One region of the Streptomyces asoensis genome, then DNA from elsewhere that is predicted to be linked to it. Evidence: riboswitches for the same ligand, from Rfam matches in the RefSeq annotation. Region 1 holds a riboswitch; each other region holds the start of a gene.

The links. Region 1 has a riboswitch for cobalamin ahead of G9272_RS35395 (ABC transporter substrate-binding protein). Riboswitches for the same ligand answer to the same signal wherever they lie in the genome.
Region 2: linked by a shared signal. The riboswitch ahead of G9272_RS14300 (prenyltransferase/squalene oxidase repeat-containing protein) and the one ahead of G9272_RS35395 (ABC transporter substrate-binding protein) in region 1 are both predicted to bind cobalamin.
Region 3: linked by a shared signal. The riboswitch ahead of G9272_RS11470 (cobalamin biosynthesis protein) and the one ahead of G9272_RS35395 (ABC transporter substrate-binding protein) in region 1 are both predicted to bind cobalamin.

Annotation. Positions count from the first base shown of each region.
Region 1 covers NZ_CP049838.1:7,917,614-7,924,519, reverse strand. Annotated here, with positions in the region: gene aceB (malate synthase A) at 1-602, shown strand, start outside; gene G9272_RS35405 (SelT/SelW/SelH family protein) at 625-912, opposite strand; gene G9272_RS35400 (HipA family kinase) at 909-1,823, opposite strand; cobalamin riboswitch at 1,959-2,111, shown strand; gene G9272_RS35395 (ABC transporter substrate-binding protein) at 2,199-3,272, shown strand; gene G9272_RS35390 (FecCD family ABC transporter permease) at 3,269-4,321, shown strand; gene G9272_RS35385 (ABC transporter ATP-binding protein) at 4,318-5,136, shown strand; gene G9272_RS35380 (cobalt-precorrin-6A reductase) at 5,144-5,920, opposite strand; gene G9272_RS35375 (ABC transporter ATP-binding protein) at 6,130-6,906, shown strand, end outside.
Region 2 covers NZ_CP049838.1:3,181,153-3,188,058, reverse strand. Annotated here, with positions in the region: gene G9272_RS14310 (energy-coupling factor transporter transmembrane component T) at 1-83, opposite strand, end outside; gene G9272_RS14305 (SCO2322 family protein) at 76-771, opposite strand; gene G9272_RS14300 (prenyltransferase/squalene oxidase repeat-containing protein) at 768-2,003, opposite strand; adenosylcobalamin-variant (AdoCbl-variant) riboswitch at 2,137-2,208, opposite strand; gene G9272_RS14295 (phosphotransferase) at 2,311-3,021, shown strand; gene G9272_RS14290 (MBL fold metallo-hydrolase) at 3,109-4,158, opposite strand; gene G9272_RS14285 (hypothetical protein) at 4,869-5,576, opposite strand; gene G9272_RS45255 (HDIG domain-containing metalloprotein) at 6,427-6,774, shown strand.
Region 3 covers NZ_CP049838.1:2,562,760-2,569,665, reverse strand. Annotated here, with positions in the region: gene cobN (cobaltochelatase subunit CobN) at 1-122, opposite strand, end outside; gene G9272_RS11475 (cobyric acid synthase) at 119-1,651, opposite strand; gene G9272_RS11470 (cobalamin biosynthesis protein) at 1,648-2,646, opposite strand; cobalamin riboswitch at 2,748-2,887, opposite strand; gene G9272_RS11465 (hypothetical protein) at 3,019-3,240, opposite strand; gene G9272_RS11460 (inorganic phosphate transporter) at 3,275-4,528, opposite strand; gene G9272_RS11455 (lysozyme) at 4,682-5,434, opposite strand; gene G9272_RS11450 (class II aldolase/adducin family protein) at 5,640-6,371, shown strand; gene G9272_RS11445 (alpha/beta hydrolase) at 6,435-6,906, shown strand, end outside.

The DNA.
Region 1 (6,906 bases):
AGGAGGTCAACAAGGTCGCCTTCGAGAAGGTCAAGGCGGACAAGGACCGCGAGGCGAACGACGGTTTCGACGGGTCGTGGGTGGCCCACCCGGACCTGGTGCCGATCGCCATGGCCTCCTTCGACGCCGTGCTCGGCGACCGGCCGAACCAGAAGGACCGGCTGCGCGAGGACGTCGACGTCAAGGCGGCCGACCTGATCGCCGTCGACTCGCTGGAGGCCCGGCCGACCTACCCGGGCCTGGTCAACGCCGTGCAGGTCGGCATCCGTTACATCGAGGCCTGGCTGCGCGGCCTGGGCGCGGTCGCCATCTTCAACCTGATGGAGGACGCGGCCACCGCCGAGATCTCCCGCTCGCAGATCTGGCAGTGGATCAACGCGGGGGTGGAGTTCGAGCACGACGGGACCACGGTGAAGGCCACGCCCGAGCTGGCCCGCGAGGTCGCCGCCGGGGAACTGGCCGCGATCCGCGCGGAGATCGGCGAGGAGGCCTTCGCGGCCGGCCACTGGCAGCAGGCGCACGACCTGCTGCTGACGGTCTCCCTCGACGACGACTACGCGGACTTCCTCACCCTGCCGGCGTACGCGCAGCTGAGGGGCTGAGCACCGGCACCGGCCGGAAGGCTCACCTCTCCGAGTGGCCCAGGGACTTTCCCGGGGCCACTCGGTCACGTACGAGCTTCTTCACCGCGGTCGGTTCCGGGAAGCCCTGTTCGCGGCGGTCCCAGATCACCTCGTCGTCCACCCGGACGACGAAGACCCCGCCCTTGCCGGGCTTCAGGGCCAGCTCCGTCAGCTCCGCCTCGAAGGTCGTGAGCAGCTCCTGCGCCAGCCAGGCCGCGCGCGGCAGCCAGCGGCACTGGGTGCAGTACTCGATCTCGACCCGCCCGCTCGCGTCACTCAGTTCGCTCATCCGAGGTGCACCGACCAATCCTGTTCCGCGGCCGGCTTGCCGTGCAGGTCGGGAACCCGCTTCAGCCAGTCGGGCCGTCCTTGCCGCGTCCTCGCCGCGCGCCGGGCCTCGTCGGCGGCGAGCTCCTCCGGGGCGGGGAAGTCGGTGGGAAGCCAGGCCGCGGAGGCCCGCACGCGCGCGTGGAGGTAGCGCACGTACGCCTCCCGGACCGCGTCCGGGGTCGCGAACCCCGCTTCGCCGGTCAGCCAGGCGTCCGGTACCTCCGCCACGATCCGGCGCAGCAGCTCCTCGGTCACCCTGGGCGCCAGCTCGGCGTCGGCCGCCCGGGTGTCCGGGGCGCAGCGGCCGAGGGCGTGGTGACGGAAGTCGTAGCGCTTCTCGGGGTCGGCGCCGTCCCAGCGGTGGTGGAAGACGAGGGCGGCGCCGTGGTCGATGAGCCACAGCCGGGGCGGGACGGTGCCGAACGTCGGCCAGACCATCAGGTTGGAGCTGTGGACCGTCCGGTCGACGTTCACGGTCAGGGCGTCCAGCCAGACGATCCTCCCGGCGTCCAGCGGCTCCACCGGGAAGGCCTCGGCGACCTCCGGCGTGAAGTCCTCCGCACCCGGCAGGAAGTCCATCCCGAGGTTGATCCCCGCGCTCGCGGCGTGCAGGTCCCGTACCTCCTGGTGCGGTTCGTGCTCCGCGATCGCCGGGTCGAAGTGGACCAGGACCAGCTCGGGAAAGCGCAGCCCGAGGGCGCGTGCCAGCTCGCCGACGATCACCTCGGCGACGAGCGCCTTGCGGCCCTGCGCGGAGCCCGTGAACTTCACGACGTAGGTGCCCAGGTCGTCGGCCTCGACGACGGCGGGCACGGAGCCGCCCGCCCGCAGCGGAGCGAGGTAGCGGGTCGCTGTGACCTCGGTCAGCATGACTCTCTCCCTCTGGCCTGAATGAGCATAGTAACCAGGCACGGCAGCCGACGAGAGTGCCCGAGTCACCGTGCGAAAAGGCCCCCGGGCGGCCTCGGCGGCGTGTGGTAGCTTGCCAAGGCCAGTCGAACCCATGTGCGCACGCGAGTGTGTACGGGTCAGGGAATCCGGTGCGAATCCGGAGCTGACGCGCAGCGGTGAGGGCGACGGGCGGGGCAACGGCCACTGGACGGCGTACGCGGTCCGGGAAGGCGCCTCGTCCGGGTGACCCCGAGTCCGAAGACCTGCTGGCGACCCCCGCCGCCGGGAGACGGCCGGGGGGAGCACCGTACGACCGGGCTTCGCGCATGAGCCCTCGACGCCGAAGGAAACCCTGTGCCGTTCGCACGCCCCGTCCGCCCTGCCCGCCCTGCCGTGCTGCTCCTGGCCGGTGTCCTGCTGCTGGCCGGCTGCGGTTCCCCGGGCTCGTCGGGCTCCTCCGGTTCGACGGGCTCCTCCGGTTCGACGGGGAAGGGCGGGGCCGCCGGCCATCCGGTCCGGCTCGACAACTGCGGGCAGGAAGTCGAGGTCGACAGCCCTCCGCGGCGGGCCGTCTCCCTCAACCAGGGCACGACCGAGATCATGCTCTCCCTCGGGCTGGCCGACCGCATGGTGGGCACCGCGACCTGGACCGACCCGGTGGCCGAGGGCCTGGAGAAGGCGAACGCGAAGGTGAAGCGCCTCGCCGACAACGCCCCCTCCTTCGAGACGGTCCTGGACACCGAACCCGACTTCGTCGCCGCCTCCTTCGCCTCCACCCTCGGCAAGGGCGGGGTCGCCCCGCGCGAGCAGTTCGACAAGCTCGGCGTGCCCACCTACCTCTCCCCCTCCGACTGCGTCGGCAAGGACAACAGCGGCGACGGCGACGGCGTCCGCACCGAGCCGCTGACCATGGACGCGGTCTACGGCGAAGTCCGCGACCTGGCGCAGGTCTTCGGCGTCCAGGAGCGCGGCGAGCGGCTCGTGGCCGGGCTGAAGAGCCGGGTGACCGGGGCCACCGCCGGCCTCGACGCCCGGGGCGTCACCCTCATGTACTGGTTCGCCAACTCCCAGTCCCCGTACCTCGCGGGCTGCTGCGGCGCTCCGGGCATCGTCACCGACGCGCTCGGCGCGAAGAACGCCTTCGACGACACCAAGGAGGAGTGGCCCCAGGTCAACTGGGAGACCGTCGCCGACCGCGACCCCGACCTCCTCGTCATCGGCGATCTGACCCGTAAGGAGCAGACGGCCGAGACCGCCGCCAAGAAGATCGAGTTCCTGGAGTCGAACCCGGTCACCAAGAACATGACCGCGGTGAAGAAGAAGCGGTACGTGCTGCTGTCCGGACAGGCCATGAACCCGACCGTCAGGACCGTCGAGGGCATCGAGAAGGTCGCGGCGGCGCTGCGCAGTCACGGCCTCGCGGGATGACCGGCGCGCCGTCGGCGTCCCTGGCCGCGGCAGTGGGCGGCCTGCGCCGCGCGCTGCTGTGGTCGTCCGGTCTCGCGCTGCTGTGCGCCTCGGTCGCCGTGGCCATCACCATCGGCCCCGCGGACATCGCCGTCGGTGACGTGTGGTCCGCGGTCGCGGCCCATCTCGGCTGGGGACAGGCGGAGTTGACACCCCTGCGGGACGGCATCGTGTGGAACCTGCGGCTGCCGCGCACCCTGCTCGCCGCGGTGTGCGGCGCCGGTCTCGCGGTGTGCGGGGCCGTGATGCAGTCCCTGCTGCGCAACCCGCTCGCCGACCCCTTCGTCCTCGGGGTCTCCTCCGGCGCCTCGACCGGCGCGGTGCTGGTCGTCGTCCTCGGCGCGGGCGGCGGCCTCCTGTCGGTCTCCGGTGGCGCGTTCCTCGGCGCGCTGGTCTCCTTCGCGCTGGTGCTGCTGCTCAGCCACACCCTCGGCGGCACCACGGACCGGGTGGTCCTCGCCGGAGTCGCCGCCATGCAGCTGTTCTCCGCGCTCACCTCCTTCGTCGTGATGACGGCCGCCGACGCGGAGACCACCCGCGGAATCCTGTTCTGGCTGCTCGGTTCGCTCAGCGGCGCCGACTGGACGGACGTGACCGCCGGCGCGGCCGCGCTGGTCGTGGCGCTGGTGGTCTGCCTGGGCCACGCCAGAACCCTGGACGCGTTCGCCTTCGGGCAGGACGCGGCCCTCTCCCTCGGTGTCTCCGTCGCCCGCACCCGTCTGGTGCTGCTGTGCACCACCGCGCTGCTCACCGCCGCCCTGGTGAGTTCGGCCGGGGCGATCGGCTTCGTCGGTCTGGTGCTCCCGCACGCCGCACGCGTCCTCACCGGCCCCGGCCACACCCGGTTGCTGCCCGCCACCGCCCTGACCGGCGCGGTGTTCCTGGTCTGGGTCGACACCCTCGCCCGCACCGTGCTCGACCCGCAGGAGGTGCCGGTGGGCGTGGTGACCTCCCTCATCGGTGTCCCGGCGTTCGTCGCCGTCCTGTACCGCGCGAAGGGCACCCGATGACCGGCTCCGACACGACCGGCTCACAGACGACCGGCTCCGAGGGGCTGCGCGCCGACCGGGTCACCCGCGCCGCCGGCGGCACCCTGATCCTCGACGGGGTCAGCCTGACGCCCCGCCCCGGCGCCGTCACCGGCCTGCTCGGCCCGAACGGCTCGGGCAAGTCCACCCTGCTGCGTCTGCTCGCCGGCGTGCTCGCCCCGGACTCCGGCGTCGTCACCCTCGACGAGCGCCCGCTGCCCCGGGTGAGCCGCCGCGCCGTCGCCCGGCGCATCGCCGTCGTCGAGCAACAGGCCGACACCCAGCTCGCGTTGAGCGTCCACGACGTCGTACGCCTCGGCCGCATCCCGCACCGCCGCGCCTGGGCTCCCGCCACCGCCGCCGACGAGGAAGCCGTCCGCGCCGCGCTGGCCCGCACCGGGCTCGCCGACAAGGCCCACCGGCCCTGGCACTCGCTCTCCGGTGGCGAACGCCAGCGCGTCCAGATCGCCCGCGCCCTCTCCCAGGAACCCCGCGAACTCCTCCTGGACGAACCCACCAACCACCTCGACATCCGGCATCAGCTCGGGCTGCTGGCCCTGATCACCGAACTCCGGGTCACCAGCGTCGTCGCGCTGCACGACCTCAACCTGGCGGCGATGTACTGCGACCGGCTCGTCGTCCTCAAGGAGGGGCGCGTGGTGGCCTGCGGCAGCCCGCACGACGTCCTCACCGAGGCCCTCATCGCCGATGTCTACGGCGTCCGGGCCACCGTCACCGCCGACGGCCCCGACGACCGCCCGCACATCCGCTTCCTGGGCGCCGTACCGACCCTCTGACGCGGCCTCAGCGCCCCTGCTCGCCTCCCCGTTCGACGCCCCGCTCGACATCCCTGAGCCATTCCAGGGCCTGCTCCGGCCCTGCCGCGACCCGGACGCCCGCGGGGAGCGGCGGTCTGCGCACCACGACCACGGGCAGCCCCGCCCCACGGGCGGCGGTCAGTTTCGGGGCGGTGGCCGCTCCCCCGCTGTCCTTGGTCACGACGACGTCGATCCGGTGGCGGCGCAGCAGTTCGCGCTCCCCGTCGAGCGTGAAGGGCCCGCGGTCGAGCAGCACCTCCATGTGGGACGGGGCCGGCGCCTCGGGGGCGTCGACGGACCGTACGAGGAACCACAGGTCGTCCAGGGCGGCGAAGGCGGCCAGCCCCGTGCGCCCGGTGGTGAGGAACACCCGCCGGCCGAGCGAGGGCAGCAGCTCGGCGGCCTCCGCCAGGGAACCGGCCTCGTGCCAGACGTCGCCCGCCACCGGGACCCAGCCCGGACGGCGCAACGCGAGCAGCGGAACACGGGCGTCGGCCGCGGCCTTCGCCGCGTTGAGGCTGATGCCCCCGGCGAAGGGGTGGGTGGCGTCGACGAGCGCGTCGACCCCGTGCCCGCCCAGCCACGCGGCGAGCCCCTCGGCTCCGCCGAAGCCGCCCACGCGCACCTCGCCGGGCGGCAGCCGGGGCGCGGCCACCCGTCCGGCCAGGGAGGTCGTCACGCGGAGCCCGGGCCCGGCGTCGGCCGCCAGGAGTTCGGCGAGGCGACGGGCCTCGGTGGTCCCGCCCAGGATCAGTACGTGCACGAAAGTCCGGTCCCTTCCGGAGAGCGAGGCCCGAGCGGCGCGGCCGGGACTGCTCACGGCGCCCCACTGAAGCACACTGGGCCCGGCCCGTCCGGACCGGCGTCGCGTTCGGGAGCCTTCCGCGCGTCGGCGGACCGACAAGGCATTGACTCGCCCGCATTCACTTAGAGTAGCCTTGCCTAAGTTGACCGGTTTCCGGAGGGTGGCTGGTGAGATCAGGGGAACAGTCGGGGCGGGACGTCCTGACGCGCTCGGTCAGGGGGCAGGCGCGGCGCGTCGGCCTCGGTGCGGCGCTCGGATGTGTGCACCAGCTGGGGGAAGCCCTGGTACCGGTGCTCATCGGTGTCGTCATCGACCAGGCCGTGGCCGGACAGGACGCCGGGCGGCTCGCCCTCTGGCTGGCCGTCCTGGCCGTGATGTACGTGGCGCTGTCGTGGAGTTTCCGGCTGGGCGCGCGGGCCGGTGAGCGCGGCGCCGAAGAGGCCGCGCACACCCTTCGTCTGGCGATCGTGCGCCGGGTGCTCGACGCCCGGGGCGGCGCCGAGGAGGGACGGCTGCCCGGCGAGCTGGCCAACGTCGCCACCGAGGACGCCAAGCGCGTCGGCGCGGTCAACATGGCGCTGATGAGCGGGATATGGGCGGTCGCGGGCATCACCGTCAGCGCCGTGTGGCTGCTGCTGACGTCCGTGCCGCTCGGGCTGATCGTGCTGCTGGGCACGCCGGTGCTGCTGTGGCTGGGGCACCTGTTGAGCAAGCCGCTGGAGCGCCGCAGCGAGGCCGAGCAGGACCGGGCCGCCCACGCCTCGGGAGTCGCCGCCGACCTGGTGGCCGGACTTCGGGTGCTGAAGGGGCTGGGCGCGCAGCAGGCGGCCGTCGAGCGGTACCGCCGTACCAGCCGTGCCTCCCTCGTGGCCACCCTGCGCGCGGCACGGGCCGAGTCCTGGCAGACCGGGCTCGTGCTGGCCCTGACCGGTGGGTTCATCGCG
Region 2 (6,906 bases), 4.7 Mb from region 1:
GCGGTGCCGAGACCGAGGGCCCACAGCCACCAGGCGGCGGGGTGGAGTGGGGTGCGTTGTGTGCGGGGGCGGCCGTCAGCCATTCCTGCGGGACCCTCGCCGCCGGGCCTGCCGGACCGCCGCCGCGCCCAGTACCGCCACCGCCGCCGCGCCCGCGTACAGGCCCAGGGACGGCCCGCCGTCGTCCTTCTTCGCCGCTTCCTTCGCCGCTTCCTTCGCCGGTTCCGGCTGCGCGGCGGACGTCGGCTCGTCCGTCCCCGGCGCCTGCCCGGACACCTGCTCGCCGCAGCCCGTCCGCGGATATCCCGCGATCGCGCACAGCAGGGCGTTCGTGTCGTAGCGCAGGGGTCTGGCGACCGAGGCGAGGGCCTCGGCCGTCGTCGCGTCGGGCGAGACCCGGGCGCAGGCCGTGCGCGGTGACGGCGGGGTCTCGCCGCTCGGCGCGTCCGCCGCCGTGCCGAAGTCGATGACCAGGGCCACCCGCTTCGTGTCGTCCCGGGCGGGCGTCTTCGCGCAGATCGCCGTGAAGGAGGCCGCGCCGCGCGGCTGCGAGGCGTCCTGGGAGTCCGCGCTCACCGCGAACCGGAAGCCCTGGACGTCGCCGTCGGCGGGGCGGGCGGTGGACGGGCCCTGGGTGGCGTACGTCCAGCCGTCGCCGGAGCGGTCCCAGAAGGACCAGTAGCGGTAGCCGGCCGCCTGGGCCGACTGCACCGCGCCGGTCAGCGACAGCAGCAGCGCGGCCAGGACGAGGGCGGCGCACCGGCGCGTCACGGCTGCTGCTTCCTGCCACGGCCGCTGATCAGGAAGCCGATGCCGACACCGGCTACGAGGAAGACGCCGACGATCCACCAGACGCCGTAACCGGAATCCGAGTCGTCCTTCTTGTCGGCGTCGGCGTCGGCGGCCTGATCGGTGGCCTTCGTCGTGGCCTGCGGGGTCGGGCCCGTCGCGTTGAGCTGCGCGACGAGGTCGGCGCCGCCGAAGTGGCGGGGGTCGGCGCCCGTGGCGTGTGCCGCGAAGACCAGCTGGGCGTAGGCGGCGGGGCCGCTCTGCTTCGCCCAGGCCGCGGAGTTCTGCTCGAGCCAGGCGAGGGGCTTCGCCGCCTGCTCGGTCGCACCCTGCGCGGCGAGGGCGACGACGGCGTCGGCGGTGTTGCCGTAGTCGGGCTGGTCCTCGGCGCCGGGGAGGGCGGACTTCAGGTAACCGTTGTCGGCGACCGCTCCGGCGAGGTAGGCCGCGCCGTTGCGGGCGAGTCCGCTCGGGGTGGCCGCGGCGGCGGAGTCGCAGGTGGGGGCCGCCGACGTCTTGCCGGCCGTCGTCACGAACCCCTTGCCGAGGGCGCCGAGCACGCCCGCCGCCGTCGCGTCCGCGTTGGCCGCGAGGCCGCCCTTCTTGTCCGGCTGGTACGCGAACGCGCCGCCGCCGTCCTTGTCGCACGGGACGGAGAGCTTCACGAGAGCGTCGTACGGCGACTTGCCGGCCTTCTTCACCTGCGCGGGCTGCTGCCCGGCCGCCGCCAGCGCGCCCGCCACGACGGAGGTCGAGTTCGCGTCGCTCGCGCCGCCGGGGGTGTAGCCCCAGCCGCCGTCGGCGTTCTGGACCGACTTCAGCCAGGTGACGGCCTTCCCGGTCTCGGCCTGGTGGCCACCCAGCGCGGCCAGCGCCTGGACGGCCGCCGCCGTGCTGTTGGTGTCCACCATCAGCTTGGCGTCGCACGCCTTGGCGGTGTCCGCGCGGAACGCGGCGAAGGCGCCGGTCGCGCACTGTTGCCCGGTCAGCCAGGCCACGGCCCGGTCGGCGGGGGTGACACCCGTGGTCCGCTGCGCGAGCAGGGCCAGCGACTGGCGCCAGACACCGTCGTACGTCGGGTCGGTGGTGCCGTACAGCCCGTCGGGTATCGCCACCGACGGGGTGGGGGACGGGGTGGCGGCGACGGCGGGGACGGCGGCACCCAGCACGACGGTGGCGGCTGCCAGAGCAGCGGCGCTGCGGCGGATGTTCATGATCGGCGGGTGCCTCTCCCGGTCGGGGAGGTCACGCAGCGGGCAGCACGGGACATCCCGGCGGCTCGGCTCCGTATACCTCGACGGTGCCGTGCGCCGGCGGGCCTGCCGACGCACGTGAGCCGGTCACGGTCCCGTACCGGGCGATCCGGCTGTGACGGTTGCGGGTCAGCGCCGGAATTGCACCGGCTTCCCCCTGTACGGGCGTGATGACGACGCGGCCACTCTACCGGCAGGTAGCCGGGCGCCTGAGGGGCGGTTGTGAAAGCGCCCCTGACGGGGCGGGAGCCCCCGATATGTTCTGACCATGACCGATACGGGGAGAGCGCCGGGCGGGCTCCCGGCCGCGGTGCCGGGCGGGCCGCCGGGCCGGCTGCTCGGCTCGGGCCGAACGGCCGACGTGTACGAGATCGACGACGCGTGGGTGCTGCGCCGCGACCGGGAGGGCTGGGAGGACTCGGCCGCCCTCGCGGCGGTGATGACGCACGTGCGCGAGCACGGCTACCCGGCGCCCGCCGTACGGCCCTCCGGCTCCCGCTCCGACCTGGTGATGGAGCGGCTGGACGGGCCGACGATGCTCCAGGCGTTCGGGGCGGGCACGCTGGACGCCGAGGAGGCGGGGGCCGTCCTCGCCCGGCTGCTGCGCGAGCTGCACGCCCTGCCGGGACGGATCTCGGCCGACGCCGGCATCCTGCACCTGGACCTCCACCCGGACAACGTGATCCTCACTCCCGACGGCCCCCGGGTCATCGACTGGGCCAACGCGGAGGAGGGCCACCCCGGGCTCGACTGGGGCATGTCCGCGGTGATCCTCGCCCAGGTGGCCGTCTCTCCCCAGCCCATCGCCGATCCGGCGCGGGCGATGCTGACCGCGCTGCTCGCCGACCCCTCCGACCTCACCGAGGAGGGCCTGGCGGAGGCCCTGCGGAGGCGGGCGGCCAACCCGACGATGAGCCGCGAGGAGACGGAACTCCTCGTACCGGCAGCCGAGTTGATCAGGTCGACGGCGGGCCGCTGACTAGGCCGCCCGCCAGACCGTCATGTCCGCGGTCACGAAGGCGATGTCCGCGTTGGTATCAAGGGGCCCTCGCCCGCCGCGAGCGATCTACACCGCCACGTAGGTCACCGGATCGCTCCCGGTCACCGCCTCCGCGCGTCCCTGCTTCACCAGCCGCCGTAGATGGGCCTCGGCCTCCGAGACCGCGATGTTCCGTGAACCGTAGGGGATTTGCGGCCAGGGGCGGTTCCACTCCATGCGTTCCGCGAGCTGCCACGGGGTGAGCGGGGTGGCGAGGAGGGCGAGCAGACCGGTGAGACGGTCCTCGTGGTGGGTGAGCAACTCCCGTACCCGGAAAGGCGCGTCGGTGAAGGCGTACTGGTGGGCAGGGAGAATCTCCGCTGGGGCGAGCCGGCCGACGCGTTCGAGGGAGTCGAGGTAGTCGCCGAGGGGGTCGGTGACGGTGGCGTCGTCGGGATCCTCGTACAGGCCGATGTGCGGGGTGATCTCCGGCAGCAGGTGGTCGCCGGAGAACAGGCGTCCGTGGCCCGGGAGTCGAGAGGGGTGGTCCTCCTCCAGGTGCAGGCAGACATGGCCGGGGGTGTGGCCCGGCGTCCAGATCGCGCGCAGACGGCGGCCGGGCAGGTCGAGGAGCTCGCCGGGGACGATCTCGCGGTCGGGGAGGGCGGGCGCCAGACCGGGGAAGGGGCGACGACGGGCGGGGGGCGTACGGAGCGGGGCGATGTGCTCCTCCGGCGCGCCGGCGGCGGTGAGCTTGGCCGCCATGTACGTGTACCAGCGCTCGGGCCTCGTCTCGCGGGTCCGCCGCACGATCGAGGTGTCCGCCGCGTGCATCGCCACCCACGCCCCGGAGGCCTCCCGCACCTGGCCGGACAGGCCGTGGTGGTCGGGGTGGTGGTGGGTGATCACGACTCCGTACAGCTCCGCGACGGACGTGCCGCACGAGGTCAGCCCGGCGGTCAGCGCCTCCCAGGACGCCGGGTCGTCCCAGCCCGTGTCGATCAGGACCGGCCCACGGTCGGTGTCGACGACGTACACCAGGGTGTGGCCCAGCGGGTTGTCCGGGATGGGCACCCGGAGCGAGCGGACACCGCCGCCGTGGTCGTACGTGGTGGGTTCGCCCTGACTGCTCTTCATCTGCCCTCCGTCACACGGCCATTGTCCACTATAACTAGAACTGGTTTCAATAGGTGCCCAAGTCGACTGCTGACGTGCGGCGTTGGGCTGACCTGCGCTGATGTGGGCGCTAGCTGTCGCTGGCTGTCGACGTTGGTCACTGCCGGACGGCCCAGAGACGGCCCAGCGTTGATCGTCGCGAATCGCTCGCCCGCCCGCTGGTGGCTCCATCGAGAACACCCGCGTGAACCTCAGCCGACGAAAGCCCGCCACGACGCCGGGCCGGCCAACCGACCAGGCGCGCGTATGCCTCGCCGCACCCCCACCGGCCTCAGCCACGCTGTCCCTCTGTCTTGGCGAGGCCCCGGGGCCTCGCCAAACGAGTCTGCAAGTCTTGCCGCGGGCCAATCGCTCAGCACAGCCACAACTGATCGTCGATGGCCGTGACCTGCGGCCGTCTAAACGATCAGCATCCTGACCTGCTGCTGAGCTGTCGGTAGCTGTCGACGTTGGTCATCGTTGAGCGCCCTTCCACGGCTCAAGGATGGCCCAGGAAGGGCGCTCCTTGCGTTGGGGAGACGTCAACCTTTTAAGAGCGGACGTAACGGGCTGAGAGCGCAGGCAGGTCACTCGGGCAATGGGAGCCCAGGCCGTTGCTGGTCTCGACTGGGGCGCTTGTCGTCGACCCTGACTCACCGTCTGATCTGGCCCGACTGCGGCACGTAACCTTGTCAGCCTCCGAGAGCAGTGATACGGGCCGCGAGAGTCGCCAAGCTAACAGCAATACCCTCTACATCGCTGGCTTGCTTCTGCTGGAGAGAAGAGAGCTGCTGCTGAAGATTGTTGACGAGCTGGTGAAGGCCAGATGTTGACGACGTCTGCTGCTGGAGATCAGATATCGCCTGCTTGATATCAGTTCCGGCAACCCTGAGCTTGCCGGAGACCTCGACGTCTCCCTCGAAGACGCCCGCCTTTCCCCCGGGGGCGTTGGTCTGAGCCACTATGCCGTTGCGACCCCTGCCCAATATGCCGTTGCCGCCGTTATCGTTGACGCCAGCCACGCCCGCCTTGGCGGAAATCTTCCCGATCCCCAGAACGCCGTCTCCTGTCTCACTTACCCCTACGACGCCACTGCCACCTCCGCCTCTCCCGTCTCCGAGAATGCCGTTGTGCCCCCTGCCGAGCACGCCGTTGCCGCCTTTGTCGTTGACGCCAGCCACGCCCGCCTTGGCAGAGATCTGCCCGATTCCCAGAACTCCGTCTTCGTTCTCGCTTACTCCGATTACGCCATTCCCCTCCTTTCCGTGTCCGACAACTCCGCTGCGGCCCCTGCCGAACACGCCGTTCCCGCCGCTGTCGTTTGCGCCAGCCACGCCGGCCTTTCCAGTGACCTTGCCGAATCCGAGGACGCCGTCTTCAGTCTCGCTGACTCCCAGCACTCCGGCTTCGTTCTGCCCTGTTCCTTGTACCTGAGTCATTACTAAATTCCCTTTGTTTTCATGCTGGCGAAACGCTACGGCTAAGCGAAGTGGCCGCAGTGTCAATTGGATTGAACTTCAGGTGTCACGATGATCCCGTAATCGGCTGACGCCTGGCACCCGCTGTCCCGACAGCCCGACTGGCCTCGTTAGGTACGAGGTTGGAGCGGTGAGAACGGTTCGACGTTTAAGCCTTAGCGGGGCCCTGGTGCATGCCAAATCAACACTTCCGCGAAGTGCGACAGGAGTCGTGGCGTGAGCTTCCTTAGCTCTTTCTACGTTCAAGCGATCTCTTGACTCTGCTGTGCTGCACGCATTTCCACGATACCCCCTGCTGTTGGCATTGCAATTCGGGGAAAGTGGGTCAAGTCCCATACCGGAAGCGCGGGTTGGAGACGCCGTGCGGTGTCGCGCGGTCGGTGGAGCGGCTTTGGGCTGGAGCTGCTTTGGGGCGAGTGATCATGGCCCCATAAGCTTCCGGCGAGTCGGGCAGTCTGTGGACCTGCCCGTTAAAGCACGATGTTGGGGCCGTGATCTTAGAGGCTCGCCCCAAAGTGGCTGCCTAAAGCCGTGGAGCCGACCGCCCCAGCCATAGAGGGTGTCTCCCACTTCATGACCGCAGCCGCCGAGCGCGCCGCCGGGCGCGGCCAGCCGGGGCGGAGACAGGAGGCAGGCCGCGCCGCATAGGCGGCGCGCGCCCGCGCCGTGCGCGGGCCTTGATGATGTAGGGAAAGTTCTACCGCGCTCGTGATCACGAACCGCTCGATCGAGGCCTGTCGGCTCCGTACTCGTCTCGGATACCGTTCCATCCATGCCTTCTGCACTGGACACGCCCCAAGGGGCTGCGGAGCTCGCCGAGTCCCTGCTGCCCCCGCTGGGGAACCGCTGGCTGCACACCCAGGCCGTGGCCGCTCGGGCGCAAGAGCTTGCCGGGGCTGTGTCTGAGGCTGATCGGGATCTCCTCGTCGCCGCCGCGTGGCTGCACGACATCGGTTACGCCCCCGAGCTGCGGGACACCGGATTCCACCCCATCGACGGCGCGCGTCACCTGGAAACGCTGGGTGCGCCTGCGCGTCTCGTACGGCTGGTCGCCCATCACTCCGGGGCCGTCTACGAGGCAGAGCAACGCGGCCTCACGGCGGAGCTGGCCGTCTACTAGCGGGAAGACTCGCCGGTTCTGGATGCCCTGATCATGGCCGACATGACTACCGGCCCCGCGGGGCAGTCCTTCGACTTCGACACTCGCATTGACGAGACCCTCGTCCGCTACGAGCCGGGCAGCGAAGTGCAC
Region 3 (6,906 bases), 5.4 Mb from region 1:
GCGGGGAGTTCCCCGGCGACGTCCACCCGGGTGGGGTTGCCGATCCGGTACGCGGCGCCGGAAGCGGCCCGGGCCGCCAGCAGATCGGTGTCGGCGGTCGACAACAACAACACTGTGCTCATGCGGGCGCTCCCGGTGGAATGAAAGGCAGTCCTTGCGGCGCGCCCGACTCGATGAGCCGCCAGAGCGCGTCGGTGTCCGCGTGCTGTTCGATCAGGTCGCCGAGCCGGTCGAGCTGCTCCTCGCGCAGCCCGGCGAACGAGGTGTCGGCGGCGGGCACGAAACGACGGCCCGCGGCGGCCGCCACCTCGCGCAGGAAGGCCCGCCGGAATCCGTCGGACTCCAGTGAGCCGTGCCAGTGCGTGCCCCAGGTCTGTCCGACCCGGCAGCCGTCCAGGCTGTGTCCGTCGTCATCGGAGATGAACGCCTCGCCCCCCTGGACATCGGCGACCCCGTGATGGATCTCGTACCCCTCGACCCGCTCGCCGAGGGCTTCGCCCACCGGCCGGGTGAGGGTCTTCTCGCGGGCGAACCGCACCCGGACCGGGAGGACTCCGAGGCCCTCCACCTGTCCGAGCCGGCTCTCGACCTCGTCCTCGATGTGCTCGCCGAGGAGCTGGAAGCCACCGCAGATGCCGAGGACGGGCCGCTGCTCGGCGGCCCTGCGGAGGATGGCCTCGGCCAATCCCCGCTCGCGGAGCCACTCCAGGGCGCGCACGGTCCCCCGGGTCCCCGGAATCACCACCAGGTCGGCGTCGGCCAGTTCCTCCGGCCGGTCCACGAACCGCACGACGACGCCGGGTTCGGCGGCCAGCGCGTCCACGTCCGTGAAGTTGGACATGAGCGGGACGGCGCAGACGGCGACCCGCAGCACGTCCTCGCCGACGGGCGGGGCGGTGTTCGACTCCCGCACGGTCCCGCGCAGCGAGACCCGCAGCCCGTCCTCCTCGTCGATCCCGAGCCCGTGCCGGAACGGCAGCACGCCGTACGTCCGCCGCCCGGTGAGCCCGTGCAGCATGTCCAGGCCCGGCTCCAGCAGGGAGACGTCTCCCCGGAACTTGTTGACCAGGAACCCGGCGACCAGCTCCTGGTCCTCGGGCGAGAGCAGGGCGACGGTGCCGAAGAAGGAGGCGAAGACGCCCCCGCGGTCGATGTCGCCGACCACGAGCACGGGCAGCCGCGCGCCCCGCGCGATCCCCATGTTCACGATGTCGGTCCGCCGCAGATTGATCTCGGCCGGACTGCCCGCCCCCTCACAGATCACCGCGTCATACGTGCCCCGCAACTCGGCGAGGCAGTCGAGAACGGTTCCGAGGAGTTTCTGCTGCCGCCCCCCGTGATACCCACGGGCGCTCATCTCGCCCACCGGCTTGCCGAGGAGCACGACCTGACTGCTCTGCTCACCGCCCGGCTTGAGCAGCACGGGGTTCATCAGCGCGGTCGGCTCCACCCGGCAGGCCTGGGCCTGCATGGCCTGGGCCCGCCCGATCTCGGCGCCCTCCGTCGTCACGAACGAGTTGAGGGACATGTTCTGCGCCTTGAAGGGCGCGACCTTCACCCCCTGCCGCACCAGCCACCGGCAGATCCCGGCCGTGACGACGCTCTTACCGGCGTCGGAGGTGGTGCCGGCGACGAGGAGACCCCCGCTCATGTCGTACGCCCCTTCAGCTGGTTCCCCTGGTTTCCCTGGTTCCTCTGACTCCTCGCGACGACGCTCGTGGCGACGAGGCGCGCGGCGACCGTGACGCCGAGCGCGAGCAGACCGACGCGGCGGGAGAGCCGCGCGGCACGTTCGATGTCCCGCGCGACGACGGGCCGCCCGGCCGCGCCGTTCAGCACGGGCCGTTGCTCGACCCGCCCGCCGTACGACAGGGTCCCGCCCAGCCGCACCCCGAGGGCGCCCGCGAAGGACGCCTCCACCGGCCCGGCGTTGGGGCTCGGATGCCGGTGGGCGTCGGCCCGCCAGGCCCGTACGGCGCCCCGCGGATCGTCCCCCGCGACGGCGGCGAGCACGGCGGTCAGCCGGGCTCCCGGCCATCCGGCGACGTCGTCGAGCCGGGCGGCGGCCCAGCCGTAGCGCAGATACCTCGGCGACCGGTGACCGACCATGGCGTCCAGGGTGTTGACGGCCCGGAACCCGACCAGGCCCGGCACCCCGCCCACGGCGCCCCACACCAGCGCCCCCACGACGGCGTCGGAGGTGTTCTCGGCGACGGACTCCACGACCGCCCGGGCGATCCCGTCGGCGTCCAGCGCCTGCGGATCCCGCCCGCACAGATGCGGCAGCCGCTCCCGGGCGGCCTCGACGTCCCCCGCGTCGAGCGCCCGCCCGACGGCCCGGGCCTCACGGACCAGGGAACTGCCCCCGACGACGGCCCAGGTGGCGGCGGAGACGAGAGCGACGGTAGCGGCGGGGGAACGGCGTACGGCCTGCTCGGCGACGGCCCCCAGGGCCACGGCCCCGCCGGCGCACACGACGGCGTGCAGGGCACCGCGTCCCCGGTGGTCCCGCCACAGCAGCCGTTCGACGGCACCGGCGGCCCGCCCGAACGCGGCGACGGGATGCCCTCGGCGCGGATCGCCGAGCAGCAGGTCGCCCAGAAGGCCGGTGGCGGCGCCGTACGCGTAGAGGCGATCGGCACGCATCGGCTCAGCCGGCCGTGGGGTCGGGAAGCGACCTGGTGTTGTACCTCAACGGCCGAGCGAGCATGGCGATATGTCCTCACTCAGGGTGTCCACGCCCTGGTTCGACGAGACCGGCGGCGAGAGTTCCTGGCTCCCGGGGGTTTCTACCCCGGTGACAGTGGCGGGACCGCGCCGGATTCGCACCGGCTTCCTCTTCTGCCGCCGTACATGGCTCGGGCAGTCCACCACGGCCCGCAAGAGCCGTCAACTTGCTGTTGACCTGCGAGGCTGGAGTGTGCAGAACCCCACACAGGGCCGGGCGACGGGGCCGCGAACGACAAGGGGTGCGGGACGGTGTTCCGTCCCGCACCCCTGGGGTGTTCGGATGGTGCGTCAGGCGACGATCAGTGAGATCCCGTACGCCACCGCCGCCGCACAGGCCGCGAAGCACGCGTACGCGCCGGTCACCGCGAGGGTGGCCGAGTCGCCCTGCGCCGACGCGCGTTCCTGCCGCGACAGGCCCATGACGCCGAGGGTGAACAGGGCGACGAGGCCTACGGTGACCACGAGGCTGACGCCGAAGACGGAACCCAGGGCTGCCCAGTCGATCTTCATGCTGCTTCTCTTCCTTCGTACCGGGTGCGCGGGCTCAGACGGTCGCGGCCGGGGGAGCGGCGGGGGTCGCCGGCTCCGCGGCCGGGGCGGGGATCGTGGCCGTCAGGTCCGTGAGGTCCTCGGCCAGGGTGCCCGCGGGCGGCGGGGTGACGGCGGCGATCGCCGCCGTGACGACGCCCGCCGGCTCCTCGGGCTCGTTGACGTTCGAGGCGTCGACGACCTCGCGCCGGGAGATCTTCCAGATGGCCGCGCTGGAGGCGATCAGGAAGACCGCGACGAGGGCCGTGCCCCAGTCGCCCAGGCCGGTGACGGACTCGGCGAGCGCGCCCACCAGGGCGGCGGCCGGGAGCGTCAGGCCCCAGGCGACGAACATCCGGGTCGCCGTCGACCAGCGGACCACACCGCCCTTGCGGCCCAGTCCCGCGCCCATCACCGCACCGGAGACCGAGTGGGTGGTGGAGAGGGAGAAGCCGAGGTGCGAGGAGGCCAGGATGACCGTGGCCGCGCTGGTCTGGGCGGCGAAGCCCTGCTGCGGCTGGAGGTCGGTCAGACCCTTGCCCATGGTGCGGATGATGCGCCAGCCGCCGAGGTAGGTGCCGAGCGCGATGGCCAGGCCGGCGGAGAGGATGACCCAGGTGGGCGGGTCGGAGTCGGGGGCCACGGCACCGCCGGCCACCAGGGCCAGGGTGATGATGCCCATCGTCTTCTGCGCGTCGTTGGTGCCGTGGGCGAGGGAGACCAGGCCGGCCGAGGCGATCTGGCCCGCGCGGTAGCCCTTGGCCGCCGCCTTGCCGTCGGCCTTCTTGCCGAGGGTGTAGGACAGGCGGGTCGCGAGCATCGCCGCGACGCCCGCGACGATCGGTGCCGCGATCGCCGGGATCAGCACCTTGGTGACCAGGGCGTCACCGTGCACCGCGCCCATGCCGGCCGAGGCGATGGTGGCGCCGATCAGACCGCCCATCAGGGCGTGCGAGGAACTGGAGGGCAGGCCCACCAGCCAGGTCAGCAGGTTCCAGAGGATCGCGCCGACCAGGGCGGCGAAGATGACCTCGGGACGGATGCCGGTCTCGTCGACGAGACCCTTGGAGATCGTGTTGGCGACCTCCACCGAGAGGAAAGCTCCCACAAGGTTCAGCGCGGCGGACATGGCCACCGCAACCTTGGGCTTGAGTGCACCGGTCGAGATGGTGGTGGCCATCGCGTTGGCGGTGTCGTGGAAACCGTTCGTGAAATCGAACGCGAGTGCGGTTACTACCACAATCGCGAGGATCAGCGAGAAGTTTTCCATTTACCCAGGCAATCGTTCGAAGTCATTGGCGCGTTGACCGTAAGCAATCTGGGTGAACGGAAGATGAACTGGGGAGGGCATCCGGGTGTCTGTGCGAAGGGGTCGGAGCGGTCTTCCGTCGCGGCGCCGGGACCGGGGTCAAGCGCCGTACGGTCACCGGTCTTTGGCGAGCCTGCGCAGCTGCGTCCCGGAGCCGTTGAAGAGATTCTGGTCACCCGGCAAACTGCCGCTGTCTGCGTACTGCCAGAAGGTCCACGTCGGCCATCCGGCGGGCAGTGTCCCGGCGTCGGACGCCCGGTGACGGGCGATCCACAGGGCGTGATCCGCGGCGAAGGCGTCGCTGCCGCCCGTGCAGAGATTCCACCAGTGGGTCGTCGTGTAGATCACCGGGCGACGGCCGGTGAGCCGGTGCACCTCGTCGCTGAAGGCCCTGATCCACGCGACCATCCGGGCCTTCGTCAGGCCGTAGCACCGGCGCCCCCGGTCGTAGGGGTTGTACTCGACGTCGAGGGCCGGCGGCAGGGTGCGGCCGTCGGTGCTCCAGTCGCCGCCATTGTGTACGAAATGCGCGGCCTGCTCCTTGCCCGAACCCCTGTCCGGCAGGGCGAAGTGGTATGCGCCGCGGAACAGTCCGGCGGCACCGGCCCCGTCGTACTGCGCGGCGAAGTAGGGATTGCGGTAGGCGGTGGACTCGGTCGCCTTGACGTAGACGAATCTCGCCCCCGCGGCCTTCGCCCTCGTCCAGTCGACGGTCCTCTGGTGGGACGAGATGTCGTGCCCCTTCGGCGGCTCGGCCGCGTGGGCGGGATGCTGCGCGAGCGCGGTGCCCGCCGCGGCGAGCGCCACGGCGCAGGCCGCCCAGGCGCGGCCGCGGCGACGCGGTGACGGAGTGTGGGCGCGGGCCATGATTCCCCCCGGAACGACGGCGTGCACGTGAGCGGTCCAGAGGCTAGGGGAAGGTCCACAGGCATCGGTGAATGCCGGTCGATCTCCGGCCAATCACCTCAAGAGGGTGATGTATGCCGATATGCGGTCTTTCGGAGGCGCGGATTCCGGCCTGGAGTGCCCGCGCCCGGCGGCGGCCCCCGGTACCTGCTGGCAGGATCGCGGCATGGCTGAGCAGCGACGCGAGCAGGGGGACGCCCGGGGTCACCGGGACGGCGTACAGGACGTGGCGGAGCGGCGGGGGAGGCATGCGGTCCTCGAGGAGGCGCGGGCCTGGGAGGCGCTCGTGACGGCGGCCCGCCGCACCGTGACCGACGGACTGGTCGTCGGCACCTCCGGCAACGTCTCCGTGCGCGTCGGCGACACCGTGCTGGTCACACCGTCGGGCGTACCCTACGAGCGGCTCACCCCGGACGACGTCACGGGCGTCGACCTCACCGGCCGACAGGTGCTCGGCACCCTGCGCCCGACGAGCGAACTGCCCATGCACCTCGCCGTCTACCGCACCACGGACGCCGGGGCGGTCGTCCACACCCACGCCGTGCACGCGACCGCCGTCTCGACCCTCGTCACGGAGCTTCCCCACGTCCACTACATGGCGGGCGCGCTCGGCGGACCGGTCCGGGTCGCCCCCTATGCGACGTACGGCACCGAGGAGTTGGCCGAGAACATGCTCCGCGCTCTCGTCGACCGCAGCGGCTGTCTCCTACGCAACCACGGCACCCTCACCCACGGCACCACCCTCGACCAGGCCTACGACCGGACGGCCCAGCTGGAGTGGATGTGCCGCCTGTGGCTGACGGCCTCGTCCGTACCCGGCCTGAACCCCACGCTCCTGACGGAGGAACAGGTCGCGGAGGCGGGCGAGCGACTGCGCGGGTACGGGCAGCGGGAGTGACCCGCCGTCCCCCGACCGGCTCCACCACTGGCCGGGAGGAGGGCGGGCCAGGACACTGGACGGGTGCGCACTGTCAAAGCGACGGCCGCCGCCGTCACCGCAGCCCTGGCCGCCGGCGCCGTCAGTGTCGCCGCCGGCCGAATGGCCAGCGACGCCGCGCTGAAGGCGCCGCCCGGCCGGCCCCTGCCCACCGAACCCCGGCTCACCGTGCACGGCACGGCCGCCGGCCGGATCACCCTCACCCGTGACCTGGCCGCCCTGCGCCCCGGCACCTATGGCCTCTCCGGCAACGGCTCCCACGCGGTCGTGGGCCCCGTCCTGCCCGCCGCCCCACACTCCGCCGACACCGTCGTGCGCCGCCTGGAGCGGGTCACCCACGGCACCCTGAGCCGCGGCGACGCGGTCTGGCTCACCCCCAACCTGTATGTCGGCAACCCCGGCAGCGCCCTCGGTCTCGACCACGCCGACATCGACATCCCCGGCGAGCTGGGCAACCTGCCCGCCTGGTTCGTGCCCGGCCCGCGCCGCACCTGGG